Regions from separate parts of the Mesorhizobium delmotii genome, predicted to be linked through region 1. Evidence: predicted binding sites of a transcription regulator. Region 1 holds the regulator's gene; each other region holds the start of a gene.
The links. Region 1 encodes LexA, which represses DNA repair genes until DNA is damaged. Its sites were predicted from a motif close to TGTTCNNNNTGTGTTCNG; they were not measured.
Positions count from the first base shown of each region.

Region 2: a site for LexA is predicted at 3,983-4,000, ahead of dinB (DNA polymerase IV). Genes of this name have one in related genera too.
Region 3: a site for LexA is predicted at 1,601-1,618, ahead of BQ8482_RS36575 (ATP-dependent helicase). Genes of this name have one in related genera too.
Region 4: a site for LexA is predicted at 1,503-1,520, ahead of BQ8482_RS32540 (ATP-dependent helicase). Genes of this name have one in related genera too.

Region 1 is NZ_FUIG01000002.1:161,966-169,140, forward strand. It holds gene gltX (glutamate--tRNA ligase) at 1-674, opposite strand, end outside; gene BQ8482_RS00885 (ComEC/Rec2 family competence protein) at 777-3,233, shown strand; gene lexA (transcriptional repressor LexA) at 3,227-3,964, opposite strand; gene BQ8482_RS00895 (molybdopterin molybdotransferase MoeA) at 4,069-5,274, opposite strand; gene moaC (cyclic pyranopterin monophosphate synthase MoaC) at 5,274-5,771, opposite strand; gene trpC (indole-3-glycerol phosphate synthase TrpC) at 5,838-6,689, opposite strand; gene trpD (anthranilate phosphoribosyltransferase) at 6,694-7,175, opposite strand, start outside.
Region 2 is NZ_FUIG01000022.1:64,963-72,137, forward strand. It holds gene BQ8482_RS13140 (sulfite oxidase) at 1-840, opposite strand, end outside; gene BQ8482_RS13145 (DUF1326 domain-containing protein) at 1,098-1,730, shown strand; gene BQ8482_RS13150 (DUF2182 domain-containing protein) at 1,739-2,632, shown strand; gene dinB (DNA polymerase IV) at 2,690-3,931, opposite strand; gene BQ8482_RS13165 (GNAT family N-acetyltransferase) at 4,266-4,724, opposite strand; gene BQ8482_RS13170 (hypothetical protein) at 4,849-5,217, opposite strand; gene BQ8482_RS13175 (hypothetical protein) at 5,434-5,736, shown strand; gene BQ8482_RS13180 (endonuclease domain-containing protein) at 5,858-6,217, shown strand; gene BQ8482_RS13185 (XRE family transcriptional regulator) at 6,335-7,039, opposite strand.
Region 3 is NZ_FUIG01000103.1:182,824-189,998, forward strand. It holds partial or broken gene BQ8482_RS36570 (glucose/quinate/shikimate family membrane-bound PQQ-dependent dehydrogenase) at 1-1,439, opposite strand, end outside; gene BQ8482_RS36575 (ATP-dependent helicase) at 1,659-4,364, shown strand; gene BQ8482_RS36580 (hypothetical protein) at 4,563-5,462, shown strand; gene BQ8482_RS36585 (hypothetical protein) at 5,514-5,717, shown strand; gene BQ8482_RS36590 (TMEM175 family protein) at 5,790-6,365, shown strand; gene BQ8482_RS36595 (hypothetical protein) at 6,372-6,653, opposite strand; gene BQ8482_RS36600 (SDR family NAD(P)-dependent oxidoreductase) at 6,788-7,175, shown strand, end outside.
Region 4 is NZ_FUIG01000067.1:9,393-16,567, forward strand. It holds gene BQ8482_RS32540 (ATP-dependent helicase) at 1-1,488, opposite strand, end outside; gene BQ8482_RS38510 (hypothetical protein) at 1,590-1,760, opposite strand; gene BQ8482_RS38515 (hypothetical protein) at 1,891-2,061, shown strand; gene BQ8482_RS32550 (ABC-F family ATP-binding cassette domain-containing protein) at 2,469-4,346, shown strand; partial or broken gene BQ8482_RS32555 (molybdopterin oxidoreductase family protein) at 4,437-4,654, shown strand; gene BQ8482_RS32560 (thioredoxin family protein) at 4,838-5,230, shown strand; gene BQ8482_RS32565 (cytochrome c biogenesis CcdA family protein) at 5,240-5,959, shown strand; gene BQ8482_RS32570 (molybdopterin-containing oxidoreductase family protein) at 6,070-7,175, shown strand, end outside.

The DNA of each region.
Region 1 (7,175 bases):
GGCACGTCCCAGCCCATGGCTCGATAGATCACCATCTGGCGGGCGGCATTGGTCAGATGATCGTCGCCGCGGATGATGTGGGTGATGCCCATGTCGTGGTCGTCGACGACGACGGCATGCATATAGGTCGGATTGCCGTCCGAGCGCAGGATGATGAAATCGTCGAGATCCTTGTTGGGGAAGCGGACTTCGCCCTGCACGAGATCATGCACCACCGTCTCGTCGTCGGCCGGCGCTTTGATTCGGATCGCGCCCTTGGCGCCGGCTGGCGCCTCGGACGGGTCGCGGTCGCGCCAGCGGCCGTCATAGCGGGGAGGCAAGCCCTTGGCCCGCGCGCTCTCACGCATCGCTTCCAGTTCAGCCGGCGTAGCGTAGCAGTAATAGGCCTTGCCCATGCGCACCAGTTCCTCGGCGACCGCGCGGTGGCGCGGCGCGCGCTCGAACTGCGATACCGGCTCGCCGTCCCAGGTGAGGCCGAGCCAGGAGAGTCCGTCGAGGATGGCGGCGGTTGCCGCATCGGTCGAACGCTCACGATCGGTGTCCTCGATGCGCAGCAGCATCGTGCCGCCGGTGTGTTTCGCATACAGCCAGTTGAACAGCGCCGTGCGCGCGCCGCCAATATGCAGGAAGCCGGTGGGCGAGGGGGCGAAACGGGTGACGACCTTGTCGGACATGGAACTCTCAGGCAAGCGCAGGAAACGGATGTGATTGCGCGGACTTTCGCGCGTCGCGCGTTCATGTAGCATAGGAGGTCAAGGGCGCAAGGGGCAGACCCGATGGCTGGACCAGGCCGCGGCGCGGACAAGAGCGAGGGCGCGACCACAAGCGTCAGCGAACGATCGCTGTTTGCCGACGTTCCCCACGCCGAGCCGCTACCCGTTTCGCTGCCTGCGTCGCACCCGGGCATTCAGCCTCTTTCGCCGGACCGCGCCGCGCCAACACCGGCTCCAACACCCGGGCCTGTCATTCGTTTCCGCCGACAGCTTAGCCATCTTTCACCATCCGGTATCCGCAACAGCGTGGCCTCGGCAGCCGGCCTGGAACTAGACCGCGGCGTCGCCTTCCTGCTGGTGCCGGTTTTTCTGGCATGCGGGGTGATCGTCTATTTTTCGCTTGCCGTCGAACCGGACTTTCCGCAGCCCATTGCCGTCGTGGTCCTCACGGCATTGTGTGCGGCGGTGACACGCTCATGGCGCAAAACGCATCTGTGCTTCATGGCAGCGTTGCTGTGCGCACTCGGGCTACTCGCCGCCAAGGTTGAAACCTGGCGCGTGGGAACGCAGATGCTCGGCTCGGAAATCCAGACCCAGCTCACCGGCCGTGTCGTTAGGCTCGATCAGATGGCGAACGGCCGGATCAGGCTGACCATCGACGTGATGTCGACCGCCCGGCCGACACTGCGTTATGCGCCGGAACGTGTCAGGGTTTCGGCACGCAAAATTCCCGCTGAGATGACCGCAGGCTCGGTGGCAACCGGCTATGTGAGGCTTCTGCCTCCGACTGGCCCGGTTAGGCCGGACAGTTATGACTTCTCCTTCGACAGCTATTTCGCCGGTATCGGTGCCAGTGGCTTTTTCCTCGGCAATCCGAAGATCGTCGTTTCCGAAGATGCACCGTTCGCCGCGCGCATTTCTTCCTCGATCGAAAAGGCGCGTGAAACCATCGCCGACCATATCAGGGACAGCATCGGTGGCGCCGAGGGGGAGATTGCCGCCGCGCTGATCGTCGGCGTGCGTGCCGGCATTCCCGAAGAGATAAACGAATCGATGCGGCGCACCGGCATCTACCACATCATCTCGATTTCCGGCCTGCACATGGCGCTTGTCGCCGGCACCATCATGGGATTGCTGCGCGGCGCCTTTGCGCTGGTTCCCGATTTTTCGTCGCGCCGGCCGGTCAAAAAATATGCGGCTGCTGCCGCACTCGTTTCCATCGCTGCCTATCTGATTTTTTCCGGTATCGTGGTCGCGGCTGAACGCAGCTTTATCATGCTGGCGGTAATGCTTGTCGCCGTGCTGTTCGACCGGGCGGCACTCACCATGCGCAATCTGGCGATTTCGGCCATCGCCGTCATCGTCGTGTCGCCGCACGAGGTGGTCGGCCCAAGCTTCCAGATGTCCTTCGCCGCGACCGCTGCTCTCGTGGGCGCCTATGCCGGCTGGTCCGACTATCGTGCCAACAAGGCCACCGCGCCGCCACAGCGACGGTCAACGATCGCTTTCGTCACGCGAAAACTTGCCGCTGGGACAGGTACCATCGCAATGACCTCCATCATTGCCGGCAGCGCCACCGCACTCTTCGCCATCTGGCACTTCCAGCGCGTCTCGCCGCTCAGCCTGTTCGCCAATCTGGCCGTCATGCCGATCGTCACGGTCGTCATGTTCCTGGCCGTCGTCAGCGCTTTGGCAATGCCGTTCGGCTTCGACGGCCCTTTCCTATACATGATGGGCAAGGGGCTGACGGCCATGATTGCAATATCGGGATGGATCTCCGAGCGGTCGCCGGTCGATGCCGTCGGGCTGATCTCGTTGCAGTCGGTTCTGCTGGTGACGGCCGCCCTGGTCATCGCCACGATGGCAACGACATGGTTGCGGCTTGCGGCACTTCCCTTTGCGCTCGCCGGCCTGCTGACGATTTCCGAGACGCGCACCCCCGACGTGCTGATTTCGGAAGATGCGCATCTGGTGGCGCTGCCGATCGGCGGCGGCGAACTTGCCGTCAACCGGGTGCGCTCGAACGAATTCACCACCGACAACTGGAAACATGCGCTGGTTTCAGCGACCATTGTCGAGCCGGAGACATTCGAAAAAGGAGACGTGCGGTTCGACATCGTCGACCCGGCCGACCTGCCGCCGGGAGCGCCCTTCTACTGCACTGCCGGCCTGTGCCTCGCCCGGCACCAGTCCGGCGCGATCATCGCGCTCGCCGACGACCGCAAATCCGCACGGCCAGCCTGTGCCTTTGCGGATTTGATCGTCATCGATGATGCCACAGCCTATTATAATCCCTGCCGCAATCCGCTGGTTCTCGTCGTCACCAAACGGCAGCTCGCTCGCATGGGCAGTGCCGCCGTCTTTTTCGATCCGCTATCGGCGACGACGCGCGCAGAAATCCAGTTTGCCGTCAGACAGCCCTATAGGCCCTGGCATGAGCAGCGGAGATTTTCGCGCGAGGCAAGGGGCCTGCCGCCATACCGCAGGGCCGAGAAACCCCAAAAGCCTGCCGTTCAGTAACGCCGGATCAGTCCGACGAGCTTGCCTTGCACCTTGACCCGGTCCGGCCCGAAGATGCGCGTCTCGTAGGCCGGATTGGCGGCTTCCAGTGCGATCGAGGCACCTTTGCGGCGGAACCGCTTCAGCGTCGCTTCCTCGTCGTCGACCAAGGCGACGATGATCTCGCCAGGCTGGGCGGTGTCGGCGTTGCGGATGATGACCGTGTCGCCGTCGAAAATGCCGGCCTCGATCATCGAATCACCCTTGACCTCCAGCGCGTAGTGCGTGCCGCCGGTGATCATGTCCGGTGGTACCGAGATCGAATGCGTCTGGTGCTGGATGGCGTCGATCGGCACACCGGCAGCGATGCGGCCCATCACCGGTATGGAGATGGTGGCAACGACGTCGTCGTCATTGCCGGCCGCGGGCATGCGCGAAGGCGCCGGCTTGATCTGTCGTCCGAGGCTGCCCTGCCCAAGGCTGCCCTGAATGACGCTTGGCGAGAATTTGCGCGCCGCATTGAGGCCGGGCGCGATCGAATCGGGCAGGCGCAGCACCTCCAGCGCGCGGGCGCGGTTGGGCAGGCGGCGAATGAAACCGCGCTCCTCCAGTGCAGTGATCAGCCGATGGATCCCCGACTTCGAGGCGAGGTCGAGCGCTTCCTTCATCTCGTCGAACGAGGGCGGAATGCCGCTTTCCTTCAGCCGCTCGTGGATGAACATCAGCAGTTCATGTTGTTTGCGTGTCAGCATCGCGACCCCCAACAGAATCAGAAAAACAAACCCAGAACAAACACTATCTGTTCCAGTTGTGTTCCGCAACCGTTTAAAATTTAATGAATGTGTTGACGTTTTGTTCAGCGTAGCATCAGCACGCTGCACGCGGCGCCCGTCGCGGCTGGGGGAGAGAACGGCTCGCGCACGATCAGCCCGTTGGCGTCGGCCAGCATTTTGAGCATCGAGGAATCCTGGATGCCGAACGGGGTCGCCAGCAGCGTGCCGGCTTCTTCGCTCACCACGGCGCGTACATAGTCCTGCCTGAGATCGTTGGCCGGCATGGCGGCGCCGAGCCGCGCCTGACGCATGTCCTGCCGGAAGGCGCGGCCGCCGAGCCGCGCAAGCAGCGGCGTCAGAAAGAGCTGCGTGCAGACCAGGCTCGCCACCGGATTGCCAGGCAGGCCGATGCAGCGGATGTCACCCAGCCGCCCGAACATCAGCGGCTTGCCGGGCCGCATGGCGATTTTCCAGAAATCGAGCGTCATGCCTTCACCGGTCAGCACGTCATGGACCAGGTCATGGTCGCCGACCGAGGCGCCGCCCAGCGTGACGATGACGTCGGCGCCTGCGTCGACCGCTTGTTTCACCAGCGTGGCGATCGCCTCCTTGCGGTCGGGGGCGATGCCGAGATCGAGCGCGCTGGCGCCGACCGAGCGGGCCGCGGCGGCGACGCCATAGGCATTGGACGAGATGATCTGGTCAGGGCCAAGGTCGCTGCCCGGCGGCAGCAATTCGTCGCCGGTGGCGATGATGGCGACCAACGGCCGTTTCACCACGCTGACCTGCGGGTGGTTGGCCGACGCCGCCAGCGACAATGCCGCCGGATCAAGCGGGCGGCCTTTCTCCAGCAGGACGTCGCCCTTCGAGAAATCGAGCCCGAGGCGGCGGATGTTGCGGCCTTCAACCGTCGACGCGGTCACTTCGATGCTGCCGCCGCCGAGGTCGCGGACATTCTCCTGGATGACGATGGTGTCGGCGCCTGCAGGAAGCGGCGCGCCGGTGAAGATGCGCACGGCCTGCGCCGGGCCGACTGTTCCGGCAAAGCCGCGTCCGGCCGGCGCCATGCCGATCACCGAAAGTCTTGCGGGCACGGACGCGACATCCTCGGCCCGCACGGCATAGCCGTCCATGGCGGACGCGTTGAACGGCGGCTGGGTGCGGAGCGCCAGGAGCGGCTCCGCCAGCACGCGGTCGGCGGCGTCCATCAGGGCGACGCTTTCAGCCTGCAAGGGCGCAGCATCCTCAAGCAGGCGCTCGAGCGCCTCGGCGACCGGAAGCAGTGCCATTATTGGCCCGCCCCCTTGGCGTCTGCCTTGTAGTCGCCGGATTTGCCGCCGGTCTTTTCCACCAGCCTGATGCCCGAGATCACCATGGCGCGGTCGACCGCCTTGGCCATGTCATAGATGGTCAGGCAGGCGACCGAGACGGCGGTCAGCGCTTCCATCTCGACGCCGGTCTTACCGGTGACGCGGGCCAGCGCCGTGACCTTCAGGCCTGGCAGCGTCGCGTCCGTTTCGATGTCAACGGATACCTTGGTCAACAGCAGCGGATGGCAGAGCGGGATCAGCTCATGCGTCCTCTTGGCCGCCATGATGCCGGCGATGCGCGCCGTGCCCAGCACGTCGCCCTTCTTGGCATCGCCGTCGAGAATCATCTTCAGCGTTTCGGGCCGCATCGAGACAAGACCTTCGGCGATTGCCGTGCGCGTCGTCTCCGCCTTGTCGCCGACATCGACCATATTGGCTTCGCCTTTCGCGCCAAGATGGGTGAGGGCGGCCGTCATCGTCAGGTCACCTTAGAGCGGCGTGCGTCCGTCTGGACGCGCAACGTACGCTCTAATGCTTTGAATCTATGCATCGTGCTCTCCGAAAATCGATTCCGATTTTCGGGCCGATGCAATGGCGGGCGCCTTGCCCGTCAAAAGCAGGTGCGTCGCAATGGCCACGTCCTGTTGCCGCATCAGGCTCTCGCCGACGAGGAACGTACCGATGCCGCTCCGTTGCAGCCTGCGGCAGTCTTCGTGCGAGAAAATACCGCTCTCGCTGACCAGCAGGCGGTCTGCCGGCATCATCGTCGCGAGCCGCTCCGAGGTCTCGATGCTGGTTTCGAACGTCCGGAGATTGCGGTTGTTGATGCCGATCAGCCGCGATGACAGTTTCAGCGCGCGTTCCGTCTCGGCCTCGTCATGCACTTCGACCAGCGCGTCCATGCCGAGCTCGAACGCCGTCGTTTCGAGTTCGCTGGCCACGGCGTCATCGACGCTCGCCATGATGATCAGGATGGCGTCAGCGCCCCACGCACGGGCTTCGAACACCTGATAAGGCTCGAACAGAAAATCCTTGCGCAAAGCGGGCAATGGCACGGCGTTGCGCGCGTCGGTGAGGAATTCAGGCGCACCCTGGAAGGACGGCGCGTCGGTCAGCACCGAAAGGCAGGCGGCGCCACCTTTCCCATAGGCCCTGGCTAGTGCCGGCGGATCGAAATCGGCACGGATCAGGCCCTTGGACGGGCTCGCCTTCTTGATCTCGGCGATCAGCGCGAAGCTGCCGGATTTGCGCCTGGCTTCAAGAGCCGAGAGAAAGCCGCGCGCTGCATCGGTGTCCTTCGCCCGCGCCTTGATCTCGGCAAGCGGCACGCGCGCCTTCGCCGCGGCGATCTCGTCGCGCTTGTAGGCTTCGATCTTGCGCAGGATATCAGACACGGCTCTATCCGTTCGAAATCTCGACCAGCCGATCGAGCACTTTCAGCGCCCGGCCGCTGTCGATGGCTTGCGCCGCCGTCGCCATGCCGTCGGCAAGCGTCGTCGCCTTGCCCGCCACCACCAGCCCGGCGCCGGCGTTCATTAGCACCGTATCACGAAAGGCGCCGGCAGCGCCGCCCAGCATGTCGCGCAGCGCCTGGGCGTTGTAGGCGGCATCGCCGCCGCGCAACTCGTCCTTGGTGTGCCGCTTCAGCCCAACCGCTTCCGGTGTCAGCGTAAAGGTGCGGATCTCGCCGCCGACCAGTTCGGCCACTTGGGTTTCACCGGTGGTGGTGATCTCGTCATAACCGTCGCCATGGGCGACCCAGGCGTGGTCGGCGCCCAGTGCCTTCAGCGTCTCGGCCACCGGCATGATCCATTCCGGCAAGAAGACGCCGACCATTTGCCGGCTCACACTGGCCGGATTAGAGAGCGGGCCAAGCAGGT
Region 2 (7,175 bases), on a different contig from region 1:
AGGCGCGGACTTTATCCGTGCCCGGCCGACTGAGCTCTCGGTCCACACGGTCTCGCCGTTGTGCTCTTCCTCCCGGATGGTGACATAGTCACGGGCCATCAGAAGGCTCATGAAGCGGGTGTCGCGAACCTCGATGCGCTCCAGCCACTTGACGTTGGCGATGCCGTACCAGCCTGGAGCAATCAGCCGCAGCGGAAAACCATTGGCCGGCGGCAAGGCCGTTCCGTTCATTTCATAGCAGAGCAGATTGTCGGGATTCATCGCGTCGGCGAGCGACATGCTGCGCGCGAAGTTCTGCTGCATCTTGACGTCGCGTATCGGGACCTCGCCCTTGTCAGTACCGAAAAAGACGACCTCGATGCCCTTCTCCATAACGCCGGCTTCCTCGAGGATCGGGGCGAGCGGCGTCCCTGCCCAGCGGGCATTGCCGATGCCGCCGGTAAAAAAGGGAAACCCGTGGTTGCCCGAGCATTCCACTGTGAAAACGACCTCCTGGCGCGGTCGCGCCTTGATGTCGGCGAGTGTCAATTTCAAGGGCTTCTTGACCAGCCCCCCGATCTCCATGGACCATGTCTTCTCGTCGATCGTTGGTCGATTGAAATGCGAGATGCTGAAGAACTTGTGGTTTGGAGTTATCCAGCTATCCAAATCCTCCCAGACAAGCTGCTTCTGGATACCGACCGGATCGGGATTTTCGGTCGGCTGGTCCAGCCACGCAATAACCTCCTCGCTCGGCCGTGTTGGAAAAGCGTAAGCCCGACGCGAGGTATAGAGAGCAGCAATTGCGGCAAGAGCCGCGCTTCCTTGAACAAGAAGTTCTCTGCGCTGAAAATCAGGCATGTTGTTTACCTCCCAGTTGATCCGGAACGGGCTGCAACGTGCCTTAGGCCGTAGCCTGATCACGGATAGGCGACACAATGCGAGCTCTGCCCAACCGGAAGTATCCGGATAGGTCAGACAATCACCGACGCACGTCAAGCATGTGAAGCATTGGACGAAACACCAGCTCGCGTTTCGCACGCTAAGAGTGCGCCTTTGAGAGGGAAGAGTCCAGGTGTATGATGATGGTCTAATATTTCGACATCAGGGAGGACAGCATGACGTCTTGGGAAATCAAGGGACGTGAACTCGTCAATTGCACCTGCGAATATGGCTGCAACTGTCAATTCAATGCGTTGCCCGACAAAGGCCATTGCCATGCCGTTGCCGGCATTCAGATCGATGAGGGTCATCATGGCGAAACCGCTCTCGATGGCCTGCGGATCGCCGCGATCTTCAAATGGCCTGGCGCGATCCACGAAGGCAATGGCGAAGCCATCGCTTTCGTCGACGAGAATGCAACCGACCGGCAGCGTGACGCGCTGCTGCGCATCATGACCGGCCAGGACACCGACCCGTTCGCGACGATGTTCGCCGTCTACGCCTCGACCGTGACAAAAATGAATGAGCCAGTTTTTACCAAGATCGATCTCGACCTCGACATTGATGGCCGCAGGGGCCGCATCTTCGTCAAGGATTACATCGAAACGGTCGGCGAACCGATCCGCAACAAGGTGACGGGCGCGGACTCGCGCGCGCAGATCGTGTTGCCGAACGGCTTCGAATATGCGGTCGCCGAGATCGGCAGTGCTTCGAGCACAACCAGCGGCCCGGTTCAGGCGACCACGAAGGACAGTTACGGCCAGTTCGCGCGGCTGCATCTCAACAATCACGGGGTGGTGCGAGCCTGACGCCTCGCATGAACGGCGCGTCGCCACTGGAACGGCTGCTCAGACGCGACCGCGTCATCACGATTGCGGGCGTGGTGGCGCTGTGCCTGCTGGCCTGGCTTTACATCGTCGCCGGTGCAGGGCTCGGCATGAATGCGTGGGAGATGTCGAGGCTCGCGCTCTTCCCCCACCAGCAAACTGCCGGCGTGACCTCCGATATGTCCGGCATGGATATGTCTGGCATGGACATGCCCGGCATGGACATGAGCACGATGGCCACGGCGACGGAACCGCGGGTCTGGGGGGCCGCGAACTGGGCACTGATGATCGCCATGTGGTGGGTCATGATGATCGCCATGATGTCCCCGAGCGCGGCGCCGACCATCCTGCTCTACGCGCGCGTGCATCGCCATGCGCTCGCACAGGGGCAGATCCAGGACAGGCTCGCGCCGACCGGCGTATTTATGGCAGGCTACCTCCTGGTCTGGCTGGGGTTCTCCGTCGCGGCCACCGCGTTGCATTGGCTGCTCGAACGCGAGGCATTCGTTTCCGCGACGATGATGAGTTCGCAAAGCCGCTGGCTTTCAGCCATCGTCCTGATCGCCGCGGGCCTCTATCAGCTCTCGCCGCTCAAGAATGCCTGCCTGTCGCATTGCCGGGCACCGACGGCGTTCCTTGCCCGGCACTGGCGTCCCCACGCACTCGGCGCGCTGCGTTTGGGCGCACTGCACGGGGCGTTTTGTGTCGGATGCTGCTGGATGCTGATGGCGTTGTTGTTCGTGGGGGGCATCATGAACTTGGTGTGGGTTGCCGGGCTCGCCATTCTGGTGCTGGTTGAAAAGGCGTTTCCTGCCGGCCAGTGGGTTGGCCGGGCGGCCGGCATCGTCCTGATCGCCTGGGGCAGCGCTACGCTTTTGGTCTGACGACCAGACCAATCGCTTTTTGATGCAAACTGCATCGCCCCGCTCGGCCAAGCCGGCTCACAATTCCTTTTCGGCCAGTTCGCGAAACGCGTCGGGAACCGAGCGCGACTGGCCGAGCGCGACCGAGGCATAGCCGACCGCCTCCCAGCCGAAGCGGTCGCGGATCTTGTCGATGGCGCGGTCGGCGGTCCAGCGCGCCGCACCCTTGCTGGTGCCGGGGCGGCGCCGGTCGTCGTCGAGGTCGAGCGGCAGTTCCAGCTGCAGGCCCGGTTGCTGTTCCAGATGCGAGACGGCGATCGCCAGCAGCGAGATGGTCTTTTCGTGCGGATGATCGACAAGCACCTTGCGCACCAGCGCCTCGGCGATCTCGGCCAGCGTGGCGGTTGCCGAAATCGGCTGGTCGAGCGTGATCGAGCGCGTCACCGAGCGCAGATCGGCAAAGCGAACGCGAACCGTCACGGTGCGCCCCGGCCGGGACTTCGCCCGCAGCCGGGTGGCGACCCTGTCGGCCAGATGCAGCAGCGCCGGCACGAAGATTTTTGCCTCGGCCGGTTTCCTGCCGAGTGCCGATTGTGCGCCGGCCGATCGCGCCCGGCGCTGCGTCTCGAGCTTGCGCGGATCGCGGTTCCACGCCAGCGCGTTGAGCTTTTCGCCCGCCGCCGGCCCGAGCAGGCGCTCCAGCGACCAGCCAGGCGTCTTCGCCAGTTCGCCGATGGTGCGCACACCGATGCCGGCCAGCCGCTCCCTGGTGACCGGGCCGACGCCCCACATCAGTTCGACCGGCAGATCGTGCAGGAACTCCAACTCGTGGCGTGGATCGACGACCACCAGCCCGTCGGGCTTGGCCACTTGCGAGGCGATCTTGGCCAGGTGCTTGGTGCGCGCCACACCGACCGAGATCGGCAGGCCGAGCTCCGCCCGCACGCGGCGGCGGATGGTTGTGGCGATCTCGGCCGGCGGACCGAACAGATGGGTGCAGCCGGCGACGTCGGCGAAGGCCTCGTCGATGGAGATCCGCTCGACCATCGGCGTGAAATCGCCAAGCACTTTGATGGCCGCGTCGCCGAGCCGCTGATAATCCTTGAAATGGCCGCCGACGAAAATCAGCCCGGGGCAGAGTTCCCGGGCGCGCCGCCCCGGCATGCCGCCACGCACGCCAAAGGCCTTGGCCTCGTAGGAAGCGGCCAGCACCACACCGCCGCCGACGGCGATCGGCTTGCCGCGCAGGGCCGGGTCGAGCAACTGTTCGACCGAGGCATAGAAGGCATCCAGATCCGCGTGGAGGATGTTGGCTTCCATCCGGCCCGTTCGCCCGCGGCGGTTCGAACGCCGCATGTCTTGAGGTTTGTATGGAACATAAAGAGAACATTGTGGGTGAATTGTCAAGGAGCGTGGAGGGGCAATCGCCTCGGGTTTGCGCTGCCCCTCATCGCCCTGCCGGGCACTTCTCCCCGTATAGGGACGGGGAGAAGGACGCCTTCGCAAGGATTTCGCCAATCTCCAGCGTTGCAGAATGGGTGCTGACGTTGCGGCCAGCCCCTTCGCCCCGTCACTATACGGGGAGAAGGTGCCGGCAGGCGGATGAGGGGCGGCGCCGACTTCAAGCGATTGCCCTGATGACGGGTGCCGCGATCTACAACCCTATCTTGTAGCCGAGATGGCTGGCGGCGAAACCGAGGCCCTCGTAGAAAGCGTGCGCCTCCCGTCGGCTCTTGTCGGTCGTGAGCTGAACGAAGCTGCAGTTGCGCGAACGGCCTTCTTCAACCGCCCATTCGATCATCTGCTTGCCGACGCCGCGAGACCGCCATTGCCGGGCGACGCGAACGCCTTCGATCTGGCCGCGCCAGGCGCCTTTCCTCGAAATGCCCGGGATGAAGCTGAGCTGCAGGGTTCCGACCACCCGTCCGGCTTCGACGGCCACCGCGAGCAGCTGGTTGGGATCGGCATCGATCGCCCCGAAGGCATCGAAATAGGACGGCGCGAGCGGCGTGGATGGGTCTTCGCGGCCCGCGCCGAGCGCATCGTCGGCAAGCAGTGCGACAATCGCTGGCAGATCGGGCGCTTGTGCGCGACGGAACTCGATCTCGCTCATCGAGGGGAGACATACGGCGTGGTGTCGGCGACCGCAAGTGCGGTCCAGCCATTCGCGATATGTGCGTCGCGGTGCGGGCGACCGGCGTCAGTCATTCGCGGCCGATTGCTCGCCGATCTCCGGCTTACGCCGCCTGCCGTGCCCAGAGGCGGTGGCCGTAGCGGCGGAAGAAACGCGCCAGGAGCCGCTGCTGCCTGGCGCGGGCGAGATCGGCGCCGCGCCTTTCCTGGCGCCAGCGCGGCATGTTGCGATAACAGGCAATGAAGCGGGCGGCGTCCTCGAGCGCCTCCTCGGCCGACTGCGCCGGGCGGACCGCCGCCAGGAACAGCGCCTCGCCATGCTTCAGCTGGTCGACCATCGCTTTGCGCTGGTCATGGCCCTGGCGGGCCTTGCCTATGCCGTCGTGGCGGATGGCGGCGAAGGACGCCAGCATGGCCGGGCTGTCGCCAGTATAGCCGCAATCGCGGGCGAATTGAGCGGAGAGGGCGTCCATCCTCGTTTCCTTGGCTTGCGGCGGCCGCGACGGATGCCCGGCCCTTGCCGCCTATCCGATCATCCGCGGCGCTAACTATCCATTGGTATGCTATACAAGCATAACTCAAAAATATGCGCAAGTTAAACTTTTACACAGGTTGGGCAGAACCGACTCGACTCTTCGGGAAAAACCCCTAATGATGTGAACAAAACAGGAACTGAGGCACTAGGGACGATGGCATTGCCGGGCAAGGAAGCGACGATCGCCGAGGTCGTCTCGATCGCGGTCGAGTGTATCGATTGCGGCCGCAACAGATGGTGGAAGCCGGCGGAGCTGAAGCGCTTCGGGGTGACCGCGCAGACGCCGCTGGCGGCGCTTTCGGGGCGCCTTCGCTGCTCGGCCTGCCGCGCCGACGGGCTGCCGGGCGCGGCGATCTCGATCCAGGCGGCGTTCATCGACGAGCAGCAGCAGCGCCGCGCCGAAGCGCGAATGCTTGGCGAGCGCGAGATTCCCCTGGAGAGATCCAGGCGGGCTTGATGGCGAAAACGCCATCTCCCCCCTTGCGGGGGAGAAAGCGATTTCAACATCTTAGCTGGCGTGAGCCCGAAGGGCGAAGCGCTAAGTGTTAGAAATCGCAAGAGAGGGGATCGCCGAACACATGCGCCAGTCCATCCCGCCGCTACATCGCGCTTTCGCCAAGGCCATGCGCGCCGACGCGACCAACGCCGAAAACATCCTCTGGCAGGCGCTGCGCAACAAGCAGCTCGAGGGCTTGAAGTTCAAGCGCCAGGTGCCGCTCGACGGCTATATCCTCGATTTCGTCTGCTTCGATGCACGATTGATTGTGGAGGTCGATGGTGGTCAGCATTCGGAGTCGAAACGAGATGTCGCACGTGACATGCATTTCGAGATCCGCGGTTTCAAAACGCTCCGCGTCTGGAACGATGAGGTGGTGAAGAACATCGATGGCGTCTGCCTGACGATACTGAATGAGGTGAAAGTGGTCGGGCAGAAGTGATCCCCTCTCTTGCGATTTCTATCACTTAGCCTGCGCTTCGCCCTTCGGGCTCACTCCAGCTAAGATGTTGAAATCGCTTTCTCCCCCGCAAGGGGGGAGATAATACCTGCCGCCGCCCTAGTACCCCAGCAGTTCCTTGAGCGGGATGACGCGCCAGACGTGCTTGATCGCGTAGCGATTGAAGGTCAGCGTCTTCGGCGGATTGTACTGCTCGACGACCAGCTCGGCGGCGGTGCGCTTGACCAGTTTTTTGATGAAGGCCTTGCCGTTGCGCTCGTGTTCCTCGGGGAACATCTCGATCACCACGTGGTCGCCGGGCACGGCGTCGCGGCCGCCGCAATAGAGCATCTCGCCAGGCTCGTAGCGCGGCACCATCGAGTCGGAGAGCACATGCAGCGCGAACACCTTGCGCAAATGGGCAATGCCGGGCGGGCGCTGGACATAGCCGGCGACCTCGCCGTTGAAGGTGAAGTCGCCGTCGTCGCCGCCGACCGCCGCACCCAGAAGCTCGATGTCCATCGGGCCGGCGGGCAGGGGGGCGGCGTCGGTGACGATCTCGGCGTCGGCGACATTGTCGGCGTCGTCGAGGAAGACGACCTCGCCCTTGCCGAGCGCCACCGGGTCGACGCGCAGGAAGGCGGCGGTCTTCAGCAGGTTCTCGGTTTTTGGCAGGTTGCGGCCGGTTTCCCAATTGCCGACGGCGGCGACGTCGGTGTCGTTGTGCTCGGCAATGTGGCGCATCACCAGGCCGCGCTGCTTGCGCGCCTTGCGGATCGCCGCCCCGACCTTGATCGACAACGAGGTTTTCGCCATGGCGGCCATCTGAAACATAAGAATCGGTTTCGTCCATGAAAGAATAGCTTGCATAAATTTTTGAGTTATGCTTATATACGGCCATGCACAAGCCACGTCGCTCCATCCCGTTTTCCCATCCGTCCCGGCTGTCCTCCTCCCCGGC
Region 3 (7,175 bases), on a different contig from region 1:
TTGGTCGGCCCGACCAGCCCCGGCACCACGCCGCCAGCCGTGGTGATGTCGACCAGCGTCGGCTGCGCAGGTACGTCCATGTCCCACAGATCATGATGCACGGTCTGCCGCACCCAGCGCAATTGGCCGGTGTTGAGATCGAGCGCGGGGATCGAGGAGGAGAATTTCTCGACATTGGCGCTGCGCCCCATACCAAGCTGGTCCGGCGTCTGATTGCCGAGCGGCACATAGAGCAAGCCGAGCTTCTCGTCGGCACTCGCTGTCGACCACATGTTGGGCGAGTTGTGGCTATAGGTCTGACCCGGCGCCAGTGGCGTCGTCTGGTCCGGATTGCCGGAATCCCAGTTCCAAATCAGGGCGCCGGTTTCGACGTCGAAGGCACGGATGACGCCGGACGGCTCCTGCGTTGAATAATTGTCGTTGACCGCGCCGCCGACGATGATCTTGTTGGCGACGATCAGCGGCGCCGAGGTCGAATAATAATAGCCCGGCTTCGGATATGGCATGTTGGCAAGCAGGTTCAGCGTGCCGCCTTCGGCAAATGTGGGACAGACCTGGCCATTCGCGGCGTCGAGCGCGATCAGCCGAGCGTCGGATGTCGGCAGATAGATGCGTGCCGCACAAGGCTGGCCGGCGGCGATTTTGGCATCGACATAATAGGACACGCCGCGGCAGGTCTGGTGTTGGCGGTCCTTGTCCAACTTGACCTTGGGATCGAAGCGCCATTTCTCCTTGCCGCTGGCGGCATCTATGGCAATGGCGAAATTGTGCGGCGTGCAAATGTAGAGCGTGTCGGCAACCTTCAGCGGCGTCACCTGATAGGTCGTCTCACTGACGTCGTCGGGCCCTTTCACATCGCCGGTGCGATAGGTAGTCCAGGCCGGCTGCAAATTGGCAACGTTTTCGGGGGTGATCTGGTCGAGCGGCGAATAGCGCTGGCCGTACGTCGTGCGACCGTAATAGTGCCATTCGCCGGCTGGCACGTTGCCGCCGAGATCGGCGGTCGGCGTCACCTTGTCGGTGTTGAGTTCGCCGGCAATATCCTTTGGATCGGTCGTCATCGAATAGCCGGCGACGCCGATCGACGCCAGCACGGCGAGGATCAGCGGCGCGCGTCCATCGGGACCGGTGAGCCCGCGCCGCGCCCACGGTGTCAGCAGCCACAACGCGATAAGCACGATAATGCCGCCGCGCGGACCGAGCTCCCACCAGTCGAAGCCGGTTTCCCAGACCGCCCAGCAAAGCGTGCCGATGACGATCGCCGCGTACAGCCACAGCGCCATGGATTTGCGCCTGTAGAGCAGCCAGGCAGCGACGAGGAAGGCTATGCCGGCAATGATGTAATACCAACTGCCGCCTAGCGAAGCTAACCAGATGCCGCCGCCGCCGAGTACCAGGCCGATGAGGAAAAGGATGAGGGAGGTGATGACGACAGCCAAAACGATGCTCCTTCGACTGGTGCGCGCTTCGCACGCGTCAATGGGCAACCCGGCATTGCGTTCCTGCCCCGAGCACAACTTTCTCCGGCCCGCCATGGCTGTCAAGCAGGCCGGCGCTATAGGTGGTGTTCTACCGGATTTGTAACTCCCCCGCCTGGATTGAGAACAAAACGGAGACACTTCTGGCCTTTCGCTGCCGAATCACTACATTCGGGGACAATGTCCGGCTTTTCGGAAGACATGCCCTTTTTTGACGAACCGAATGCGCGGCCCACGGCCCCGTCCGGCATTGCCGCGCGCGCCATGGCTGCCCGCAGCGGCCACACCAATGCGCCCGACTATCTGAACGGGCTCAACCCCGAACAGCGGCTGGCGGTGGAAACCACCGAGGGTCCGGTTCTGGTGCTGGCCGGCGCCGGCACCGGCAAGACGCGTGTCTTGACCACCCGCATCGCTCACATCCTCGCCACGAAGAGAGCCTTCCCGTCGCAGATCCTCGCCGTCACCTTCACCAACAAGGCCGCGCGCGAAATGAAGCAGCGCATTGGCCTGCTGATCGGCGACGGCAATGTCGAAGGCATGCCGTGGCTCGGCACCTTCCACTCGATTGGAGTGAAGCTGCTGCGCCGCCACGCCGAGCTTGCCGGGCTCAAATCCGACTTCACCATTCTCGACACCGACGACGTCGTTCGCTTGATCAAGCAGCTCATCCAGGCCGAAGGGCTGGACGACAAGCGCTGGCCGGCCAAGCAGTTCGCCCAGATGATCGACGGCTGGAAGAACAAGGGGCTTGGCCCCGCCGACATTGCCGAGGGCGACGCCCGCGCCTTCGCCAACGGCAAGGGCCGCGAGCTCTACAAGGCCTATCAGGAGCGGCTGAAGACGCTGAATGCCTGCGACTTCGGCGACCTCCTGTGCCACCCGATCCGCATCTTCCGCGACAATCCGGACGTGCTGAAGGAGTACCACAAGCGCTTCAAATACATTCTCGTCGACGAGTATCAGGACACCAACACCGCCCAATACATGTGGCTGCGCCTGCTGGCCCAGCGGCCGCAATCCTCCCCCCTTGAGGGGGAGGTGCCCGCGAAGCGGGCGGAGGGGGTCGCCTCAGAAGGCACCGCCAGAGCGTCGAGCACTGCCGCACGGACCCCACCCGGCCGGGCTTTGCCCGGCCACCCTCCCCTCAAGGGGGAGGGAAACCCGCGCCCAGCCACCGTAAACATTTGCTGCGTCGGCGACGACGACCAGTCGATCTATGGCTGGCGCGGGGCCGAGGTCGACAACATCCTGCGCTTCGACAAGGATTTCCCCGGCGCCGCGATCATCCGGCTGGAGCGCAACTACCGCTCCACCGCGCACATCCTCGGCACCGCCTCCCACCTCATCGCCCACAATGAAGGCCGCTTCGGCAAGACGCTGTTCACCGAAAAGGTCGCCGAGGACGACGAGAAGGTCCATGTCCATGCCGCCTGGGATTCCGAGGAGGAGGCCCGCGCCGTTGGCGAAACCATCGAGGCCTACCAGCGGCAGAAGCACAATCTCAACGACATGGCCATTCTTGTCCGCGCGTCCTTTCAGATGCGCGAATTCGAGGATCGTTTCGTCACGCTTGGCCTCAACTATCGCGTCATCGGCGGCCCGCGCTTCTACGAGCGCCTCGAAATCCGCGATGCGCTGGCCTTCTTCCGCGTCGTCGCGCAAGGCGCAGACGACCTCGCCTTCGAGCGCATCGTCAACGTGCCGAAGCGCGGGCTGGGCGAAGCCACCATCCGCCAGATCCACGACACCGCCAGGGCGCTTCGCATCCCGATGCTGGAGGCTGCGGAAAAACTCGCCGAGAGCGACGAACTGAAGCCAAAGCCGCGCGCAGCATTGCGCGAAGTCGCCGCCAATTTCGAGCGCTGGCAGAAAGCGCTGGAGACCACGCCGCACACCGAGCTCGCCGAGACCATCCTGGAAGAGAGCGGCTACACCGACATGTGGAAGAACGACCGCTCGGCGGAAGCTCCCGGCCGGCTGGAAAACCTCAAAGAACTGATCCGCTCCATGGAGGAGTACGAATCGCTGCGCTCGTTCCTCGAACATGTCGCGTTGGTGATGGACGCCGAGCAGAACGCCGAGCTCGACGCCGTCAACATCATGACGCTGCATTCGGCCAAGGGCCTGGAATTCGAGACGGTTTTTCTCCCTGGTTGGGAGGAAGGTCTTTTTCCACACCAGCGCGCGCTCGACGAGGGTGGCCGCTCCGGGCTGGAGGAAGAACGGCGGCTGGCCTATGTCGGCCTGACCCGCGCCAAGAAGAACCTGCATTTGTGGTTCGTCTCCAACCGCCGCATCCACGGCCTGTGGCAATCGACCATCCCGTCGCGCTTCCTCGATGAATTGCCGGAAGCCCATGTCGAGGTCGCCGAAAGCGGCAACAGCTACGGCGGCTACGGCAATGCCTATGGCGGCGGGTCTTTCGCCTCCGGACGGGGCGGCCAAGGCGCAGGAAGGCAGAATCCTTACGGCGCTTCGCGCTTCGACAATGTTGGCGGCAATACAGGCGGCACCGAGAAATCAGGTGCCTTCTCCAGCACCTATGCGACGCCGGGCTGGCAGCGCGCGCAACAGAACCGCACCGAAGCGACCGACCGCAACTGGGGCTCGCGCTCCGGCCACCAGGTCGAGCGCATCGGCTATGGCGAGACCGACAGTGGCTATGGCGCCGGTCGCACCTCGATCAAAGGCCGCACCATCGACGGCGAACTGGTCGCCAAATCCGTTGCCGACACGCCATCTCCCTTCAGTGTCGGCGACCGAGTCTTTCACCAGAAATTCGGCAACGGCAACATTGCTGCCATCGACGGCAACAAGCTGACCATCGATTTCGACAAGGCCGGCCAGAAACGCGTGCTGGACGGGTTTGTCACCGGGGTGTGAGAGCTTCGCCTATTTGTTCCGAAGCGCGGGGTCCCAGGTGATCGACCAAAACTTCAAAATCGTGACTGCGTTCTACGGTGAGTTTCCGAAGATCGCCGCGCCCTATATGCGCATGTCGCAGAAGTTGTAGTCCTACTGCCGACGGACAAACCAAGACCTCTGGGGGTTATGTCCGATCTCACTCATGGGGGGAGACTCATGGTCGAAGGTGAATTCCACGTCGTGGCGCATTGCCCCAGTTGCGGGGTACCCGCGGATGCTTGGCTTACGGAAGTGCCCGCCCCGGATCTGACCGCAGAGTCTGCGTCCGATGCGATAGCAACTGGAGACATCGAGATAGAATGTGAGACTTGCGGAAACGTGTTTCCGGTCACGATTACGGCTCATTTAACTGGATGGGAAGCTCATCTCACCGACGACCCCAAGACGAAGGCCGAATTCGAACAGTTGGACTATTCGTATGACGACTGGCTCGAGGAAATGGAGCCGGAGCCTCATCCTCGTGCCATATTCAACCAAGCAATTAGCGATTGGACAAGTCTACTACACCTAGTTGGCGACAAGAGGTCGGGGGCAGCCGGCATCAACAGAATGCTGCTTGTCCAACTGTTCTCGATTATCGAAGCCTACCTGTCAGATGCCGTGATCAAGCTTGCATTCGAAGATCGTGCTGTCGCCAAAGCCATTGTGGAGTGGCACCCCGATCTGAAAGTAGAGCAAGTATCTCTAACGACGGTGGCGTCACAGCCGAATTTAGTGCGCGACATGGTTGTCGCCCAGCTGCGGAAAAAGACCCAGTTCCACCGGTTCGAGTTCCTGAATGGCATGCTGCGTGCAGCCATTGGCCACCGTCTTCTGCCAGGCGACAAAGTTAAACGAGACCTGATTCTGCAATCCGTCCAAAGTCGTCACCACTGCGTGCATCGAAATGGTCGCGACGTTGACGGCAAGATCTTGGATAGCGTGACTGTAGACTACCTAGATCGGTTGGCCCGGTGTTTTATGGAGACAGTCGAAAGGCTAGCAACGGCGATCGATGAGATCGAAGCCAAACGACCATCTCCGCTTTCAGAGGACCTGCTTGCTATCCAGTGGTGACACTTGCCTAGGGAGCATAGCCTATCCCTTTTCGACTGTGCAAACCCTTGCGTGATAGGCGAGGAAGCGCCGTGGTGGAGCTTTCCGTTCGGCTCAATCACGTCGCTCGCGCTGGCAGCCGCCTATTACCGCTTCGGCCGCTGGCGCACCCTGCACATGATCGAAGACAGGCCGGCCGCCGGCGAGCCGCCGGACACCGGCCTCGGCGTGCCGCACCAGCGCGCGCATCTTTCGCCCGAGACGCCGAACGGCTGAACGACAGCGCCCAGGCCTTCCCTCCAGCCACTTCGATCGCCTAGGATGAGCCAGGCGCAGTGGAGGAAATCCATGGGCAAGGGACGAGTCGAGGCATTTACCGATGGCGTCATCGCCATCATCATCACCATCATGGTGCTCGAGTTGAAGGTGCCGCATGGCGCGGAGTTTTCCGTGCTGGCACCTCTATGGCCCACGTTTTTCAGCTACGTGCTGTCCTTCATCTATGTCGGCATCTACTGGAACAATTTGCACCACATGTTCCACACCGTGCAGCGGGTGGATGGCCGCGTGCTGTGGGCGAATTTGCATCTGCTGTTCTGGCTGTCGCTGATGCCCGTCACCACCGCCTTCATGGGCGAAAACCATTTCGCGCCGGTGCCTGTCGCCGTTTACGGTGTTGTCCTGGCGCTTTGCGCGGCCGCCTACTTCATTCTAGTCGTCATGCTGCACCGGCTGCATGGCAACGACACTGCCTTCGCCAGAGCGGTAGGCACCGACCGCAAGGAAAAGATCTCGTTGGTCCTCTATATCGCCGCCATTCCGCTGACCTTCGTCAATCAATGGATTAGCGTCGCGCTCTATGTGCTGGTTGCCATGATCTGGTTCGTGCCGGACAAGCGGTTCGAGAGGCTGGTCGAAAAATAGGTCTGCCTATTCCCGCATTGCTTTCAGCTTTTCCGCCACCGAGGCCGCAAGGTCGGCATAGCGCTCCTCAAGCCGCTCGGCCGCCTTGATCACCGAAAAATCATGGCCGAATTTTTCCAGCGCCATGCGCAGCTTCTCGACGAATTCCGCCTGTTTTTCGAGCGCCGAAAACAGCGTCTTCACTTGCGCTTCGCTGATGTCGGGATTGGCAAGCATTTGCGGCACCTCGCGGCTCATCTGGTCGCCGGTGGCGGTCTGTTCTTTCAGGATCTCGATCCAGTCGGTCAATCGGTAATCTCCTTCTTACCCGGACAGCATGCGCAGCGCGTGCCGATGTGGTCAACCCAAGGATGCCAAAGCGGGCTTGCGCGAGCCCCTCGCCGCGCTAAGTTCGGCGCAGCTTGAACGAGGACGCTATAGCCATGACCACCGATGCCGAAATTCAGCGCGCTTTGCCTGCCCTTGCCTCCGGCAACGTTGCCGTCGTCACCGGCGGCGCCAGCGGCATCGGCCTTGCCGCGGCCAAGCGGCTGGCGGCAATGGGCCTGAAAATCGTGCTGGCCGATATCGGCGGCGCGCGGCTCGATGAGGCTGCCGGCGCCGTTGCAACGATTGCCGGCGACAGCGCGGTACTCGCGGTCGCCACCGATGTCTCGAAAGCCGACGAACTCGACCGGCTGGCCGAAAAGGCGTTCGGTGCGTTCGGCGGCGTGTCGCTGTTGATGAACAATGCCGGCGTCGGCAACAATCCCGGCAAACCCTGGGAGAACCGCGACGCCTGGAAACGGCTGCTGGACATCAATTTCTGGG
Region 4 (7,175 bases), on a different contig from region 1:
CCATTTTCCCGACCCGGTGCGAAGCTGCGAGAACAGCGCGACGAAACCCGGCCAGTCGTCGGCGGCGCGTTGCGGCGGCCGGTAGCGCGCCAGCCCCATCGCTTCGTCGAGCGACGTCGCCATGGTGTCGACGATCTGCGAAGCCGCCGAAGGGCCGATGCCGGGCAAAAGCTGCAGCACGCGAAAACCGGCGACGCGGTCGCGCGGGTTTTCGGCGAAGCGCAGCACCGCCAGCACGTCCTTGACATGGGCGGCGTCGAGGAACTTCAGCCCGCCGAACTTGACGAACGGGATGTTGCGGCGCGTCAGCTCGATCTCCAGCGGCCCGCTGTGGTGCGAGGCGCGAAACAGCACGGCCTGCGCCTTCAGCGCCGTGCCGGCCTCACGCTCGGTCAGGATCGCCTGGCAGACGTAACTCGCCTGCTCGGCCTCGTCGCGAATGCTGACCAGCTTCGGCTTTTCGGTCGATCTGCGCTCCGACCAGAGGTTCTTGGTAAAGCGCTCCGAGGCCTCGCCGATCACCGCATTGGCGGCGGCCAGGATGGTCTCGGTCGAGCGGTAGTTGCGCTCCAGCATGACGATCTCGGCCGGCTGCGCGAATTGTTTGGGGAAGTCGAGGATGTTGCGCACTTCCGCCGCGCGAAACGAATAGATCGACTGCGCGTCGTCGCCGACCACCGTCAGCCCGGATCCGTCCGGCTTGAGCGCCGTGAGGATCGCGGCCTGCAGCCGGTTGGTGTCCTGGTACTCGTCGACCAGCACATGGTCGAAACGCCCACCCAGATGCGCTGATATCTCCGGCTCGCCGGCCATCTGCGCCCAGTAGAGCAGCAGGTCGTCGTAATCGAGCACGTTCTGCGCCTGCTTGGCCTCGACATATCGGGCAAACAGCGCCTTAAGCTGTTCTGCCCAACCCGCGCACCAGGGAAACACCGAACCGAGAATCTCGCCAAGCGGCGCCTGCGCGTTGACGGCACGCGAATAGATCGCCAGGCAGGTGCCCTTGGTCGGAAAACGGCCTTCGGTCTTCGAGAAGCCGAGTTCGTGCCGGGCGAGGTTCATCAGGTCGGCCGAATCCTCGCGGTCGTGGATGGTGAAGGCCGGATCGAGGCCGATCTCCAACGCGTAGTCGCGCAGCAGCCTGGCGCCGATGCCGTGAAATGTGCCGGCCCAGCTCAGCGCATCGGTGATAATGGAAGCGTCCCGGCCGAGCACCTCGCCGGCGATGCGCTCGACCCGCTTGGCCATTTCCGATGCGGCGCGACGTGAAAACGTCATCAAAAGGATGCGCCTGGGGTCAGCGCCCCTGACGATCAGATGCGCGACGCGATGCGCCAGCGTGCTGGTCTTGCCGGAGCCGGCGCCGGCGATCACCAGCAACGGCCCGGCGACCGCGCCGTCGCCATGCTCGACGGCAAGGCACTGCTCGGCATTCAGCTTTGCGAGATAGGCAGGCCGGAAGGTCGAATCACGTGCAGCGAGGTTCATTGCCCATCAAGCATCGTTTCTGCTTTGTTCGCAACGCTCTCGACGTGAAAGTTGCGACCGATGCGTCCGATTCTACTGGCGCACCAGCCGATGAACTGGGCCTAGCGCTGGGCCTCTACGCCCATCGCCGCCGACTGCCGCGGCAACGACTTGTCGTCATCGGGAGGCGGCAGCAACAGCGGATCGAAGTCGTCGGGCACTTCGTCAATGATTTCCCTGACTATGCGGTAGGCCACGTAGATGGCGGCCCCGGCTATGAGCAGACGGATCATGATTTTCTCCACTGGTATAAACCAACCGAAGAGGCCGCGTTTTGTTCCCCGCTTTCCAAAGGCCCCGAGCTCTGCCTGAGGGTGCAACCAAATCGGCACCGTCTCGTTTGCCCGGTGACAGGAGGTTGCGATGAACAAGCTATCAATCTCGCTGGCTTTGGCGGCGGCGCTGGCTGTCGCGGCTTGCGATAACAACATCCCACCGACAAAGGCCCCCGGCGCCGATCAAAACCCGCAGGTCGACCCTGCACCCAACTCGACGTCAGGCGATGATCAACCCGGCGCGCCGTCGGCGCAGTGATGGAACGCAGTAGGAAAGGTGGCCGGCGCCGCTTGGGAGGGGAGCGATGACGCCGGCCAGGCGGGTATCAGGTCCGCCGCATACCTAGAGATAGCTGAGTCTTGCCGTTGCGTCATGGGGTGATCGCGGAAGACCACCGCCTTGAACAGGCAATCAACTGACAAATGTGACAAAACTGCAATTTTCAGATGCGAGAAGTCGATGCTCGCCAGGCGCCGCGCCGTCGCAGCAGGGTCCCGGCCCAATTCAAAGCTGGCCCTCTGATCCGGCGAGGCCGGCAATCGGATCAATCGTCTTCCCCACCGCGGCATAAAGCAACCGGCCGCGCCGGGCATTTTCATACCTTATCCGGCCAAGCGGCGCTCAAGGTCTTGCGAAGCGCTGACGTCCCGTGCAAAAGCGCGGCCATGCTGATCATTAACGACCTTTCGCTCCGCATGGCCGGACGCCTGCTTCTTGACCATGCCTCGCTGACCTTGCCGGCCGGCAGCAAGGCAGGGCTTGTCGGTCGCAACGGCACCGGCAAAACGACTTTGTTCAAGGCGATCACCGGCGACCTCGCCTCCGAGAGCGGCTCGATCGGCCTGCCGAAGAACACGCGCATCGGCCAGGTGGCGCAGGAAGCGCCCGGCACTGAGGAGCCGCTGATCGAGATCGTGCTCAAGGCCGACCTTGAACGCTCCGCACTGATCGAGGAGGAAAAGACGGCGACCGATCCTCACCGCATCGCCGATATCCACATGCGGCTGGCCGATATCGACGCCCATTCGGCCGAGTCGCGCGCTGCCACCATCCTCGCCGGCCTCGGCTTCGACGACGCCGCCCAGCGGCGGCCGGCCTCGTCCTTCTCCGGCGGCTGGCGCATGCGGGTGGCGCTGGCGGCGGTGCTGTTTGCCGAGCCCGATCTTCTGCTGCTCGACGAGCCGACCAACTATCTCGACCTCGAAGGCACGCTATGGCTGGAAAACTACGTGTCGAAATATCCGCACACGGTGCTGCTGATCTCGCACGACCGCGACCTGCTCAACCGCGCCGTCAACTCGATCGTCCATCTCGACCAGAAGAAACTGACCTTCTGGCGCGGCGGCTACGACCAGTTCGAGCGCCAATACACCGAGCAGCGCGAATTGCAGGAGAAGGGCAGGGTCAAGCAGGAAGCTGCACGCAAGCACATGGAGTCCTTCGTCGAGCGCTTCCGCGCCAAAGCTTCCAAGGCGAGACAGGCCCAGTCGCGCATCAAGGCGCTGGAGAAGATGAAGCCGATCGCCGCAATTGTGAACGACAACGTGCGGCCGTTCTCCTTTCCCGAGCCGGTGAAGACCGTGGCCTCGCCGATCATTGCGCTCAACAACGTCAATGTCGGCTATGTCCAGGGTGAGCCGATCCTGAAGAAGATGACGCTGCGCGTCGATGCCGACGATCGCATCGCGCTGCTTGGTGCCAACGGCAACGGCAAGTCGACCTTCGCCAAATTGCTGTCCGGCCGCCTGAAGCAGGAGACCGGCACCATGACGGTGGCGCCCGGCCTGAAGGTGGCGATCTTTGCCCAGCATCAGCTCGACGATCTCCGACCGAATGAAAACGCCTATGAGCATGTCCGCCGGCTGATGCCGGAAGCGCCGGAATCGAAGGTGCGCGGCCGCGTCGCCCAGTTCGGCCTGACCACCGAGAAGATGAACACCGCCGCCAAGGACCTGTCCGGCGGCGAGAAGGCGCGGCTGCTGATGGGCCTGTCGGCGTTCGAGGGGCCAAACCTGTTCATCCTCGACGAACCGACCAACCATCTCGATATCGACAGCCGTGAATCGCTGATCCATGCGCTGAACGAATTTCCCGGCGCCGTCATCCTGATCTCGCACGACCGCCATCTGCTCGAGGCGACGGCCGACCGGCTGTGGCTGGTCAAGGACGGCACGGTCAACCCCTATGACGGCGACCTTGATGACTACAAGACGCTGGTCACCGGCGTATCAGGCGACCGCCGCGGCAAGCGCGAGGCCGAAAAAGCCTCGAAGGCCGACCGCCGCCGCGATGCGGCCGCACGCCGCGCCACCTTCGAGCCGCTGGCCAAGGAGATCCGCGCCACCGAAGCGCTGATGGACCGCATCCGCAAGCGCATCGACTTGATCGAGGACGAGCTCGCCAATCCGGCGGTCTATGAAAAGGACCCGTCGACGGCGACACGGCTGGCCAAGGAGCGCTCGCAGCTGGCCCAGACGCTCTCCGCCCATGAGGAAAAATGGCTGTCGATGTCGGCGGAATACGAGGAAGGCACGGCGGAGTAGCGCGACGCCCCTCTGCCTTCGCCCACAAGGGGAGAAGGGAAGGCCCATCTGGCCCTACACGCCGCCGCCATAAACGGCTAGTTTGGCCTCATGAATCACCAACCCAACCTCAGAATCGGCCATTCGGCCTGTCCGCATGATTGCCCGTCGACCTGCGCGCTCGAGGTCGAGCTGCTCGACAACAAGCGCATCGGCCCCGTCCACGGCGCCAAGGCCAATACGTATACATCAGGCGTCATCTGCGCCAAGGTCGCCCGTTACGCCGCCGCGTCCATCATCCCGAGCGCTTGCTGAAGCCACTGGTGCGCTTGGCGTGAGCAACCTGATGGCTGCTGACGGCGTCGAATGCACGTGGACACAAGCGAAGGGCGGCCTCGGTAACATTACCGCGAGCCTGTAACGTTCGCCGTCGCTGGCGCGAACAACGGACCGTATCCTCATGTCCGCCATGGCGGGATTACTTGCCCGCCGACACCTTCAGGAGTCAAGAAATGCTAGACCGTCGCACCTTCCTCATCGGCCTGACCGCAATATCGGGCCTCGCCTCGGCTCCGGCGCTGGCTGCCAGCCGCATGGCCTACACACGGCAGGCCTTCGAAGAGGCGCAAAAGGCAGGCAAGCCGATCCTGGTCGAGATCACCGCCAGCTGGTGTCCGATCTGCAAGGCGCAGAAGCGGGTGCTCGGCCAGTTGCTGCCTGCGCCCGAGCACGCAAACCTGGCCGTTTTCGAAGTCGATTTCGATTCCCAAAAAGAGGTTGTTCGGGCTCTTGGTGCGCGGATGCAGAGCACGCTGATCACCTTCAAGGGCGCAACGGAAGTCGGTCGGCTTGTTGGCGTGACCAAGGCGGATGCCATCAAGCAATTGCTTGATAAAACGATCTGAGCGGCGGCGATGCTACTCGGCTTCATATTTTCGTTCCTGGCCGGGGTGCTGTCGACGCTGTCGCCATGCGTGCTGCCGCTGATCCCGGTCGTGCTCGGTGCTGCCGTCAGTCAGCATCGCTATGGCCCCATCGCGCTGGCCGCAGGACTTGCCATGTCCTTCACGGCCATAGGGCTTTTCGTCGCCACGATCGGGTTCTCCGTCGGGCTTGACGGCGGTGTCTTTCGCAGCGCCGCCGCAGTTCTGATGCTCGTCCTCGGCACGATATTGATCGTGCCGGCATTCCAGGCGCATATCGCGCTTGCGGCCGGTCCGGCCGGCAACTGGGTCGAGCAGCGGTTTGGCGCCTTTTCCTCCGTTGGCCTTTGGGGGCAGTTCGGCGTCGGTCTGCTGCTCGGCGCGGTGTGGAGCCCTTGCGTTGGCCCGACTCTCGGTGCCGCTTCCGTCCTTGCAGCGCAGGGCCAAGACCTTGGCCAGGTTGGGGTCACCATGGTCCTGTTTGGTCTCGGTGCTGCCGTGCCGTTGCTGATCCTCGGACTAATGTCCCGCGAGACCTTGCTGAGTTGGCGCAGCCACATCGCCGGCGCCGGCAGCGGGCTGAAGGTCGCGTTAGGCGTCTTGCTGGTGATGACCGCCGCCGCGATTCTGTCTGGGTTCGACAAGGCGTTGGAAACCGCACTCGTCAACGCTTCGCCCGAGTGGCTGACGGCGTTGACGCCGCAGTTCTAACGGCTCCGCGCTGGCGGTCGCCAGATTTTCAGCTTGCCTCAGCAAGGAGAAGCAAGTTAGCGCTGCATCTGGCCCTACACGCCGCTTTCGCAACCGACTAGTCTGCTCCCATGAATCAGCACGCCAAGCTCAGGATCGGCCATTCGGCCTGTCCGCATGATTGCCCGTCAACCTGCGCGCTCGAGGTCGAGCTGCTCGACAGCAAGCGCATCGGCCGCGTCCATGGCGCCAGGGCCAACACCTACACATCCGGCGTCATCTGCGCCAAGGTCGCCCGTTACGCCGACCGCGTCCATCATCCCGACCGCTTGCTGAAGCCGCTGATCCGTGCCGGCGCCAAGGGTGAGGGCCTTTGGAAGGAAGCGAGCTGGGAGGCCGCACTCGACCTCGTCGCCGAAAAGTTCATCGCGGCCGAGGCAAAATACGGCTCGGAGACGGTCTGGCCATATTACTATGCCGGCACGATGGGGCTGGTGCAGCGCGACGGCATCGAGCGGCTGCGCCACGCGAAAAAATACTCCGGCTTCTTCGGTTCAATCTGCACCAATCTGGCCTGGACCGGCTGGATGATGGGCGCCGGCGCGCTGCGCGGTCCCGACCCGCGCGAGATGGCCAAGTCCGACTGCGTGGTGATCTGGGGCACCAATGCCGTGGTCACTCAGGTCAACGTAATGACCCACGCGATCAAGGCGCGCAAGGAACGCGGCGCCAAGATCGTCGTCATCGACGTTTATGAAAACGCGACGATGAAGCAGGCCGATCTCGGCCTGATGCTGAAGCCCGGCACCGATGGCGCGCTGGCCTGCGCGGTGATGCATGTGCTGTTCCGTGACGGCATGGCCGACCGCGCCTATTTGGAAAAATACACCGACGACCCGCACGGTCTGGAAGCGCATCTTCAGACGAGGACGCCGCAATGGGCGGCTGATATCACCGGGCTTTCGGTCGACGAGATCGAGACCTTTGCTCGCCTCGTCGGCACGACGAAGAAGACTTATTTCCGCCTCGGCTACGGCTTCTCGCGCCAGCGCAACGGCTCGGTCAACATGCATGCCGCGGCCTCGATCGCCGCGGTCACCGGCTGCTGGCAATATGAGGGCGGCGGCGCCTTCCATTCCAATTCGGGCATCTTCAAGCTGAACCAGGAACTGCTGGAAGGCACGCGGATGCGCGACCCCGCGATCCGCCACCTCGACCATTCGCGCATCGGCCCGGT